3 regions of the Blastococcus sp. SYSU D00922 genome follow, and region 1 is predicted to be linked to each of the others. Evidence: riboswitches for the same ligand, from Rfam matches in the RefSeq annotation. Region 1 holds a riboswitch; each other region holds the start of a gene.
The links. Region 1 has a riboswitch for cyclic di-AMP ahead of ACI78T_RS03415 (hypothetical protein). Riboswitches for the same ligand answer to the same signal wherever they lie in the genome.
Positions count from the first base shown of each region.

Region 2: another riboswitch for cyclic di-AMP. It lies ahead of ACI78T_RS16450 (peptidoglycan DD-metalloendopeptidase family protein); the one in region 1 lies ahead of ACI78T_RS03415 (hypothetical protein).
Region 3: another riboswitch for cyclic di-AMP. It lies ahead of ACI78T_RS15080 (NlpC/P60 family protein); the one in region 1 lies ahead of ACI78T_RS03415 (hypothetical protein).

Region 1 covers NZ_JBJGZL010000002.1:158,216-161,857, reverse strand. The annotation lists gene metH (methionine synthase) at 1-950, shown strand, start outside; cyclic di-AMP (ydaO/yuaA leader) riboswitch at 1,065-1,215, shown strand; gene ACI78T_RS03415 (hypothetical protein) at 1,229-2,113, shown strand; gene ACI78T_RS03410 (HAD family hydrolase) at 2,110-2,832, shown strand; gene ACI78T_RS03405 (amidohydrolase family protein) at 2,825-3,642, opposite strand, start outside.
Region 2 covers NZ_JBJGZL010000012.1:70,931-74,572, reverse strand. The annotation lists gene ACI78T_RS16455 (TVP38/TMEM64 family protein) at 1-166, opposite strand, end outside; gene ACI78T_RS16450 (peptidoglycan DD-metalloendopeptidase family protein) at 200-1,417, opposite strand; cyclic di-AMP (ydaO/yuaA leader) riboswitch at 1,429-1,581, opposite strand; tRNA gene ACI78T_RS16445 (tRNA-Ile) at 1,798-1,871, shown strand; gene ACI78T_RS16440 (copper chaperone PCu(A)C) at 1,890-2,423, opposite strand; gene ACI78T_RS16435 (basic amino acid/polyamine antiporter) at 2,444-3,642, opposite strand, start outside.
Region 3 covers NZ_JBJGZL010000010.1:79,908-83,549, reverse strand. The annotation lists gene ACI78T_RS15085 (M48 family metallopeptidase) at 1-903, opposite strand, end outside; gene ACI78T_RS15080 (NlpC/P60 family protein) at 989-1,960, opposite strand; cyclic di-AMP (ydaO/yuaA leader) riboswitch at 2,086-2,266, opposite strand; gene ACI78T_RS15075 (hypothetical protein) at 2,456-2,794, opposite strand; gene ACI78T_RS15070 (D-alanyl-D-alanine carboxypeptidase family protein) at 2,873-3,642, opposite strand, start outside.

The sequences.
Region 1 (3,642 bases):
GCCCGGCCTGCGACCACCAGCAGCACGTGGCCACGCAGTTCGTCCGCACGTTCCGCGACTACCCGCTGGAGGAGCTGCGCGGCTACATCGACTGGCAGCCGTTCTTCAGCGCCTGGGAGATGCGCGGCCGGTTCCCCGACATCCTGCACAACCCCACGACCGGTGAGGCCGCGCGCCGGCTCTACGAGGACGCGCAGGCCATGCTCGACCGCATCGTCGAGGAGAGGTGGCTCACGGCGAACGGCGTCCTGGGGCTGTTCCCGGCCAACCAGGTCGACGGCGACGACATCGAGGTCTACACCGACGAGTCCCGCCGCGAGGTGCTGACGACGCTGCACCAGCTCCGCCAGCAGACCGAGGGCCGCGACGGCTCGCCGCGCAAGTCGCTGGCCGACTTCGTGGCGCCCAGGGCGACCGGGCTGCGCGACTACGTCGGGGCCTTCGCGGTGACGGCCGGCCTGGGCTCGATGGAGCGGGTCACGGCGTTCAAGAAGGACAACGACGACTACAGCGCGATCATGCTGGAGGCGCTGGCCGACCGGCTCGCCGAGGCGTTCGCCGAGCGGCTGCACGAGCGGGTCCGCAAGGAGTTCTGGGGCTACGCGCCTGACGAGACCCACGACAACGAGGCGCTGATCGCCGAGAAGTACCGCGGCATCCGCCCCGCTCCCGGCTATCCCGCCTGCCCCGAGCACACGGAGAAGCTGACGATCTGGTCGCTGCTCGACGTGGAGGCCAACGCCGGCATCGAGCTCACCGAGAGCATGGCGATGTGGCCCGGTGCCGCGGTCAGCGGGCTGTACTTCTCGCACCCGCAGTCGCGGTACTTCGTGCTGGGCCGGATCGGCCGCGACCAGGTCGAGGACTACGCGCGGCGCAAGGGCTGGACGGTCGCGGAGGCGGAGAAGTGGCTCTCGCCGAACCTCGGGTACCGCACCGAGGACGAGTGAGGGCGCGCAGTGTTGCACGCCTCACGGTTTGGCAAGTACGCCGGGCGTGTCGGCTTGCTTCGTAGTAATTTCGTTATCCGTCTGACGGGCCCCGCTCCTCGAACATGAGGACCCCGATGGACACCGCCGAACTGCGCGCGGCCGTGTGCCGTGGCAGACCGGGGACCCAAGGTTCCTCTGGGGTGAATCCTGCGCGCATGCGCAGGTAGGGCAACTTCCGGCCCGAACCCGTCAGCTAACTCGGTAGGCGGCTGAGGAAGAACGGAGAGCCGCCCCCTGTGGCGCCCCTGAACACGTACACCGCACAGCCCGTCGACTCCGCCGAGGCGGACACCGACACCGAACAGTCCCCCCGCAAGGCCGCCCGGCACCGCAAGGTCCGGTTCCGGTCCGCGCCCAGCTCCCGCGTCGCCTACGCCCTCGGCGTGGCCACCGTCTGCTCGCTGGCACTGGTGAACCTGCTGTCCGGCGAGGAGGCCGCCAACGCGACGGCCGACTCGCCGTCCGTAGCCGTCGCCGCCGCTCTCGGCATCGACGGCTCGGGCATCGACGAGCCGGCCATGGAGGAGCCCCAGCTGCTCGACCAGCTCGCCGCCAGCCGCTCCGAGCGCGACGCCGAGCAGGCCGCGGCCGCTGCCTCGCAGGCCCAGGCCGAGGAGGCCGCCGCGGCCGCCAAGGCCGAGGCCGAGCGGAAGGCCGCCGAGGAGGCGGCGGCAGCCGCTGCCGCTGCCGAGGCCGCCGCCGCCCAGGCGTCCGCCGCTGCCGCCGCCCCGGCGGCGCCGGCCGCGTCCGTCGCGGCGAGCGTGATCGCCAAGATCAACAACAGCGCCGGGCCGATCAAGGCGGTGGCGCAGAACGCCGCGAACGCGGTGGTGTCCAACGTGCCCGGCGCGGCCGGGATGACCATCGGCGGAACCCGCGCCAGCGCGGCCGACCCCGGTGGCCACCCGTCCGGCCTGGCGCTGGACTACATGTGCAGCCCGTCGCTCGGGGACGCCATCGCGCAGTACCACATCGCGCACTGGGACGAGCTGGGCGTGGAGTACATCATCTGGCAGCAGCGCATGCTGTCCTCGCCCGGCGGTTCGTGGAAGCCCATGGAGGACCGCGGCAGCGCCACGGCGAACCACTACGACCACGTCCACGTGAACTACCGGGGATGAGCCAGCCCCTCACCGAGCCGCGGGCCGTGCTGTTCGACATGGACGGCACGCTGGTCGAGACGGAGCAGTACTGGGGCCAGGCCATGTTCGAGCTGGCCGCCCGGCTCGGTGGCCGGATGTCCGAGGCCGCCCGTGCGTCGACGGTCGGCTCGACGATGCGCCGGTCGATGACGATCCTGCACGCCGACCTCGGGCTGGTCCGGTCCGAGGAGGAGCTGCTCGCCGACGCGCGCTGGGTCGAGGACCGGACGGCGCAGCTGATGGCGGCCGGCGTCTCGTGGTGCCCCGGTGCCCGTGAGCTGGTCACCGCGGTGCGCGCGGCCGGCCTCCGGACGGCCCTGGTGACGACGACGCCCCGGCGGATCGCCGACATCGTGCTGGCGGCGATCCGCGCGGACCTCGGTGCCGACCCGTTCGACGTCACCGTGTGCGGGGACGAGGTGCCGGCGCGCAAGCCCGACCCGGCGCCCTACCTGCAGGCGATGGCCGCCCTGGGGGTCGAGCCGGGGGAGTGCGTGGTGATCGAGGACTCCGAGTCGGGCGTGGCCGCGGGCCTGGCCGCCGGCGCGGCCGTGCTCGGCGTGCCGACGATGCAGGCGCTCCCGCCGGCGCACGGCCTGCTCCTGCGCGGGGGGCTGGTCGGCGTCGGGGTGCCGGAACTCGCCGACGTGCTCGCGGCGCGCGAGCTGGAGCTGGCGGACCGCCCGACCCTCAGCTGATCGCACCGGTCGCCGGCGTCACCTGCCGCCCGCGCGAGACGACGAGCCGGACTGCACGCAGGGCCGTCACGTCGGTGCGCGGGTCGCCGTCGACGGCCAGCAGGTCGGCGTCGAGGCCGGCCGCCAGCCTGCCGGTCCGCTCGCCGATGCCGCAGGCGCGGGCCGCGACGCTCGTCGCGGCGGCGAGCGCTCCGGGGACCGGGATACCGGATCTCGCCAGTTCGGCCACCGCCTCCGCCACGATCCCGTGCGGCTTGGCCGGGCCGATGCCGGCGTCCACACCGGCGACGAGTGTCACCCCGGCGGCGTGCAGGGCCGCGATCTGCGGATACCTGTCCTCCCACGTCATGTGGGCGCGCTCGAGGACGGCCTGGATGTGCGCGGGGACGGCGGCCTCCACCCGGGCGAAGGTCGGGGACACGGCGATACCGGCCGCGGCCACCGCCTCGGCCAGCCCCGGCGGCAGGCGGAGGCCGTCCGGGGTCATGCACGTGCAGTGCTCGATGCAGTCCACCCGGGCGGCGACGCAGAGCTCCACCGCCGACAGCGGGTGCGCGTGCGCGGCGACCGGCAGGCCGGCCGCGTGCGCCTCGTCGACCACCACCCGCAGGTCCTCGAGGGTGTACTGGCAGGCGAGTGCGTCCGTCGTGCGGGTCATCAGGCCGCCGCTGGTCATGATCTTCACGACGTCGACGCCGTGCTCCACCCGCTCGCGCACCGCCCGGCGGAGGGCGGCCTCCCCGGTCGCCTCGCCGCCCATGGTCGCGCAGTGGCCCTCGGGGGTCGTGATCGGCGGTCCCGCGGCGACGA
Region 2 (3,642 bases), on a different contig from region 1:
CGCCGAGGACGATCCCGGCCCAGGTCCAGGGGCCGGCGCCGTCGACCCAGGTCCGCACCGTGCCGACGTCGGGGAGCTCGACGGTGACCGCGAGGAGCAGCCCGGCGAGCACCACCAGGCCGAGGACGGCGGCACGCACCCAGGTGCTGTCGACCGCCGTCCTCACCCGTCCATCCTCACCCGGGGCGGACGCCCGGGGTCAGCAACCCCCGCCGAGAGAGATGCCGCGAGCGCTCAGCCACGGCACGGGGTTCACCCGGTTCGCGTAGAGGCCGCCGGTGTGCACCTCGAAGTGCAGGTGCGGTCCGGTCGACTGGCCGCGGTTGCCGACCTCGGCGATCTGCTGGCCGGCCGTCACGACCTGCCCGGCGGACACGAACATCTGGTTGACGTGCCCGTAGAGGGTGATGGTCCCGTCGCCGTGCTGGACCGCGACCGCCAGGCCGAAGCCGCTGGCCGGGCCGGCCTGCAGGACGATGCCGTCGGCCGGCGTGAAGACCGGCGTGCCGATCGGGGCGGCGATGTCGACGCCGGCGTGCAGCGTGCCCCACCGGTTGCCGTAGCAGGAGGTGACCCGGCCCGTGGTCGGGGCGATCGCGCCGGCCGCCGCGGTGAGCGTGCTCGCGGCCGCCCCCGCCTGCTGGGCCGCCCAGGCGGCCTCGGCGTCCCGGGCACCCTGCAGCGCGAGGAGGCGGATCTCGGCTTCGCGCAGCTGCCCGTCGAGCGCGGCCTTCTCCGCGGCGGCGGCGTCGAAGGTGCCCTGCGCGGCGGCCAGCTGCTCGTTGACCGCGGCCTCCTTCTCCGCCGCGGTGCGGGCGAGCCGGTCCCGCTCGGCGACGGCGGTGCGCGCCGCCCGGTCCGCACGGCGCTCCCGGATCTCGGCCGCCTCCAGCTGGTCGAGCACCTCCATGCGCTGCTCGCCCAGGTGCTCGAGCGTGGCCGCCTGCTGGAGCACCTCGGTCGGGCTGTCGGCGTCGAGCAGGATCGCGACGTCACCGAACGTGTCGTCGCCGCCCATGTAGGCCTCCCGGCCGACGTCCGAGACCTGCTCCTCGGCGTCGTCCACGGCGCCGCGCGCCTCGGCGAGCCGGGTGGCGGTGGCGGTGGCCTCCTCCTGGGCGGCGGCCAGGGCGGCCTGCGCCGCGAGCGCCTCGCCGGCGGCGGCCTCCGCCTCGACGGTGAGCCGCTGGAGGGTCTCCTCCGCCTCGGCAACGCGGGCCGAGATCTCGGCGACCCGGGCTTCGACGGCGTCGTGCTCGCTCTGCGCCTCGGCGGTGCGGTCGCCCGGAGCGGCGTGGGCCGTCGCGGTGCTCAGCAGGAGGGCCGCGAGGGCTCCGGCGACGAGGCCGGCCCGCCTGGTGCGGTGCCGGAGCTGGTTCTGGGCAGGGGTGATCTCGGTGTGGTGCAGGGTCGCCAAGGCGACGCGTCTCCTGTTCTCCGCGACCGCCTACCGAGTTAGCTGACGGGTTCGGGCCGGAAATGCCCTACTCACCCGCGTCCCCGAAACGCGCGGGCGTGATTCACCCCAGTACTGCGGTGGTTCCCCGGTCCGCGCGGACATCGGTCCGGCACGGTTCGGCGGGGCCCGGCCGATGCCCTCTGGGTTCGAGGGCGGCAGCTCGTCCGGACCGCGGACGACGGTACGTGGGGCAGGAGTGAAAGTCACGGCGAGATAACGAGCCGCAGGTCAGCCCTCCGAGCCGCGGCGGACGGCCCTCGCCGGGACCGGAAACCGCCGGTTCCGAGCCCCTCCACCACCCGTTCCCGGAGGGGCCATCTGGCAGGCTGGAGGCCGTCGGGGCGGTAGCTCAGCCGGTCAGAGCATGGGACTCATAATCCCTGGGTCGTGGGTTCGAGCCCCACCCGCCCCACTCGAGTCCCCGGGTGCCTCAGAGCGGCGGGCTGAACCTGTCCGGGCGCACGTCGGTGTAGGTGCCGACGGGCACGCTCAGGGTCAGCGAGCCTGCATCCCGGAACTCGAACGTGACCGGGACGTCCAGGCCGCTGCGCAGCCGCTCCTGCAGCCCCGTCAGCTCCAGGTGCGCCCCAGCCACGTCGCGGACCACGGCGACTCCGCCCGGCGGCACTGTCACCGCGACGTCGGCGTCCGGTGGGTCGTCGCCGTCGCGGAGCACGACCTCGTCGGCAACGTCGCTGCTCGCCCCTATGAGCTCGTCCTCGTCCTCGCCGTCGTTGGCGATCGTCAGGAGCAGGGCGGCGCTGTCGCCGGCGACGTGGAAGCTGCCGCGTGTCCCGGGAGAGGCGATGGACACGCTGAGCAGCCGGAGGGGGCCGATCCGACCGTCGACGCTGTCGAGCTGGAACCTCGTGTGCTCGTAGCTCGACGGGCCGGTCCGCAGCGCGCTGCAACCGGCGAGCAGGACAACGAGCAGGAGCGTCGCGACGAACCCGGCGCGCTTCACGTCGCCTCCAGGGAGTGGCGTCAGATGGCGATGAAGCCGGTCGCCAGGCCGGCGATGCCGGTGATCCCGGCGGCCACGATGACGGCGCAGAGCACCGCCTCGGTGGGGCTGAAGATCCGGCGGCCCCGTTCGCTCCGCGCCTTCACGTACAGCACCGTGGCCGGGGCGAGGATCACCGTCGCCAGCAGGAGGAAGGTCAGGCCGGCGGCCTCGAACAGGAACAAGGTGTACGCGGTGGCGATCCCGGCGACGACGGCCTCCTTGCGCCGCGTCCGCCGGTCGACACCGTCGTACGACTCCCCCGTCAGACCCAGTTTCAGGGCGTAGGCGGCAGCGAGGAAGTACGGGATCAGCGCGAGGCAGGTGCTCAGGTCGAGCATGAAGTTCAGCGCGTCGGTCAGGACCAGGGTCGCCGCGAGGAGTCCTTGCACGGCCAGCGAGGTGACGACGAGCGCGGTGATGGGGGTGCTCCGGTCGTTCTCCCTGCCGAGGAAGGCGGGCATGTCGTCGTTGCGGGCGGGGATGAACATCACCTCGGCCGCCATCAGCGTCCACGCCAGGTACGCGCCCAGCACCGACACGACGACGGCCGCGCTGATGAACCAGCGCCCCCAGTCCCCGACCACCGATTCGAACACCCCGATCATCGACGGCTGACGCGTCGCCGCGATCTCCGGCTGCGGCAAGACGGCGTAGCTCGACAGCGTCACCAACGAGAAGATCGACAGCACGCTGAGGAAGCCCAGGACCGTCGCCCGTCCGACGTCCTCGCGCCGCCTGGCGTACCGCGAGTAGACGCTGGCGCCCTCGATGCCGATGAACACGAACGTCGTGATGATCATCGTGTTGCGGATCTGCTCGTCCAGGGAGCCCAGGTCGCCGTAGCCGGTTGCGATCCAGTTGTCCGCGAAGACACCGGCGTCGAACGCGATGAACAGCACGACGACGAAGACCAGGATCGGCAGGATCTTGAACACCGTCACGATCCGGTTGATGACGGCGGCGTCGCGGACCCCACGCGCGATGAGGGAGTGGAAGAACCAGACCCCGGCCGTGCCGAGGGCGACGGCGAGAACCGTGTCGCCGTCGCCGAAGGCCGGGAAGAAGGCACCGAGGGTCGCGGTGATGAAGACCCAGTAGAAGGTGTTGCCTGCGACGGTGCTCGCCCAGAACCCGATGGCGGAGTTGAAGCCGACGTAGTCGCCGAAACCGGCCTTGG
Region 3 (3,642 bases), on a different contig from region 1:
ACCCGCACCGAGCGCGCCGATCAGCGTCCCGGTGAGGACGTCGTCGGTCGCCACGTGGCCGAGCTCGTGCGCGACGATCGACTCCACCTGCGCGTCGGGCAGGCGGTCGAGCACCGTGTCGTACAGGACGATGCGGCGGGTCGAGCCGAACCCGGAGACGTAGGCGTTGAGCGCCGTCGTCCGTCGCGAGGCGTCGGACACCAGGACGTCCTCGACCGGCGTGCCGTTCTCCTCCGCCAGCTCCAGCAGATCGGTGCGCAGCTGCCCGGCGGCCAGCGGCTCGAACCTGTTGAAGGCCGGCTCCATCAGCACCGGCCAGAGGAAGGAGCCGACGACGACGAGGGCGGCGGCGCCCGCCGCGGCCCACGCCCACCAGGTGCGCGGCAGCTTCCGGGCCAAGAGGACGACCACCAGGAGCCCGAGCGCGGTGAGGCCCGCGTCGATGGCGGTCGAGACGGTGACGTCGCGCAGCCAGAGACCCCAGCTGCGGGTGGACAGCCCGTACCGGTGGCGCACCGACTCGCCGTAGGCGGACAGCGGCAGGGTGACCAGGCGGCCGATCACCGCGAGCGCGAGGACCCCGAGGAGGACCTGCCAGACCCATCCCCCGCCCAGCGGCGCCGCCACCGCCCGCACCAGCCGGGAGCCGAGGCGCGTCAGGCCGAGCACGGCCGACACGAGCAGGCCCAGGAGCAGCGAGGCGACCGACGCCGGCCGCAGCGACGCCGCGAAGGCCTCGGCGCGGCCCAGCTCGGTCGCGGACAGACCGGCGGTCGGGTCGACCGGGCTGCGGCCGCCGGCCGGCTCCGGCAGCGGCGACCACGGGGTGGCGACCGCGATGACCACGACGAGCGCGACGCCGAGGACGACCGCAGTGATCAGGGCGGCCCGGCGAGCGGTCACCCGGCCGATCCTATGAGGACCTGCCGGGACGACGAGGGCCGGTGACCCCTGGGCGGGTCACCGGCCCTCGGCGCGGTGCGGTCGGTCAGCCCGCGATGCGGCGGGCGTGCGTGAAGCCGCTCATCGAGTTGAAGTCGACCACCATGACCGGCTTGCTCGACGTCGACGCGTGGACCATCTTCCCGTTGCCGACGTACATGGCCACGTGGCTGGTCGGGCTGTAGTAGAAGAGCAGGTCGCCCGGCTGCAGGTCACCCACCGAGACGGGGGTGCCCATCGTGGACTGGCTCCGGCTCGAGTGCGGCAGGCTCACGCCGGCCGCGGAGTAGGCGTACTGCGTCAGCCCGGAGCAGTCGAAGGAGTCGGGGCCGCCGGCGCCCCAGACGTAGGCGTCGCCGACCTGGGCGAGCGCCGTGTCCACCGCGACCTGCGCCGCACCGCTCGGGGCGACGACGCCGCTGGGGACGGCCTGCGCCTCGGTTCCGCCGTGCGCCCGGGCGACCTGCGCCTGCTGGGGCGCGGTGAGGGCGTCGTACTGCCGCTGGTAGTCGGCGATGTCCCCCTCGAGCTCCTCCTGCTGCGCGGCGATGTCGTCGACGGCCTTCTGGGCCGCAGCGCGCGCCTCGGCCGCGTCGGCCTGGGCCGACTCGGCGGCGTCCGCGGCGTCGGCGACCTCGGCGAGCTGGGCCGTGGTGTGCCCGGCGATGGCGTCGAGCGTGCCCAGCTGGTGGACGAACTCCTCGGCGGAGTCGCTGGTCAGCAGCACGTCCAGGCGGGAGAAGCCCTCGGTGGTGTACGCCGAGCGGGCAAGCTGGCGCACCTGGCCGTCGAGCGCGTCGAGCTGGGCCTGCGCCTCGGCGGCGGCCTTCTCGGCGTCGGCGACGGCGGCCTGCTGCGCGTCGAGCTGGACCTTCGCCTCGTTGAGCTGCTCGGTCACGACCTCGAGCTGGTGCTCGGCCTCGGCGACCTTCTGCGCGGCCTGGGCGGCGTCGGTGACGGTGGCCGGGTCCGCGGCGGCGGTCCCCGGCAGGACGGTGAACGTGAGGGCCGCGGTCACCCCGAGGAGGAGACCCGAGCGCAGCCATCCGACGTGTCCGGACGCGGACCGACGAGGGAGGTGCGACTGTTCGAGGGCGTGCGACAGTACGGCGTGTGGGGTCGCCACGAGCGGCGGCTCTCCGTTTCTTCCTCTGCTACCGCCTACCGAGTTAGCTGACGGGTTCGGGCTGGGAAGACTGGCCCTATCCCCTGCGCACCGGCGAACCGGCCCGGCAGGAGAACTCACCCCAGGACTGCGGTGGGTCCCCGGCTCACCGTCGAGCACCTGTGCAGGCGCCGTCGGGCGATTAGGCGGTGCCCGTCCGAGGTCACCCCTCAGCGGGTGACGACCACTCGGTCGGACCGGCCGACCCTACGACCGTGATGTCCCCGTGACAAACCGAGGCTCCTGGGACCCGTGTGACGGAGATCGCTCCGAGTGCCGTATTCGCAGGTGGGCGAGCCGGTTTCCGCCCTGTGTGACCTGGAGCGGACCGTTCCGTCCGGGTGCTCGTCAGCCGGTCCGGCGGCCGTTGCCGGCGCCCCCGGCCGACCCGTCGCGGTGCCCCTCCCGGTGCCGCAGCGGGGGCACCAGGCCGACGTCGGCGAGGGCTCGGACGGCCCGCCGCTCGACGTCGTCGAACTCCACGACGACGCCCGGCCGCGGGACGACGACGTCCTCCGCGGCCACGTCGTCCGCCGTCGCGTCGACCGTGCCGCGGGCGCGGCCGGGAAGCGGCACGACCACCGGGTCGGTGCTCTGGCAGCCCGGGGGCGCGCCCAGCAGGACGGTGACGACGCAGTCGGCGCAGCCCGTCGGGCGTGCGGTGCAGGTGTCGCAGTCGATCAGCATGGCTCTTCTCCTCCGTGAGTCGAGACGCACGCTAGGAGCGGCCACCGACAATTCCGGCCCGTCGCCGGACGCGGGGCCTCAGGTTCCGGCGTACTCCCAGTGCCAGGGCTCCTCGCGGCCCCGCCCGGGCTCCGCCCAGTCGGGGTGCAGGAAGCCGAAGCGGCCCGCGTTGGCCTTCATCCAGTCGTACTGGGGCGTGCCGAACCGCTCGATCCCGCCGCAGAGGTCGACGGCGAGCCCCCAGCCGTGGTTGCTCGTGCCCGGGACGGCGGCCAGCGCCGGCTTCTCCCCGTAGAGCTTCACCTGGCTGGCGTAGGTCCGGTAGGAGTCGGTGATGCAGATCGGCGTCCCGAAGGCGCCGGCGAAGGCCGTCGACATCGCCTTGTAGGCCGCCGCCGCGTCGCAGCGCAGGGAGTGCGACCCCACGCCGATCGGGCACAGCGCGCTCGGCGGGATCAGGCCGTTCGGGTATCCGCCCCACGATCGGGCGCCGTCGTAGCTCGGCGGGTAGACGGTGTTGCCGCACTCCATCCTGAGCGCGCCGCCCGTGGGCCCCGGAGCGGCGACCGGTGCGCGCTGGCCGAGGGTCGGCCGGCCGAGCCCGAGCACCTGGTCGGCGGGCAGCGTCCGGACCACGACCGCGCCGGCCCGCGCGTCGGCGGCCAGCATGGTCTTGGTGTCCAGGGCGATCCCCACGTGGCCCAGACCCGCCTCGGGCGTCCCCAGGAACACCAGGTCCCCGGGGAGCACGTCGGCCGGCGCGACCGGGGTCGTCACCGCGAACAGCTCCGCCTGGTTGCCCGGCAGCGCCACCCCGGCCCCGCCGTACACCGACTGCACCAGCGCAC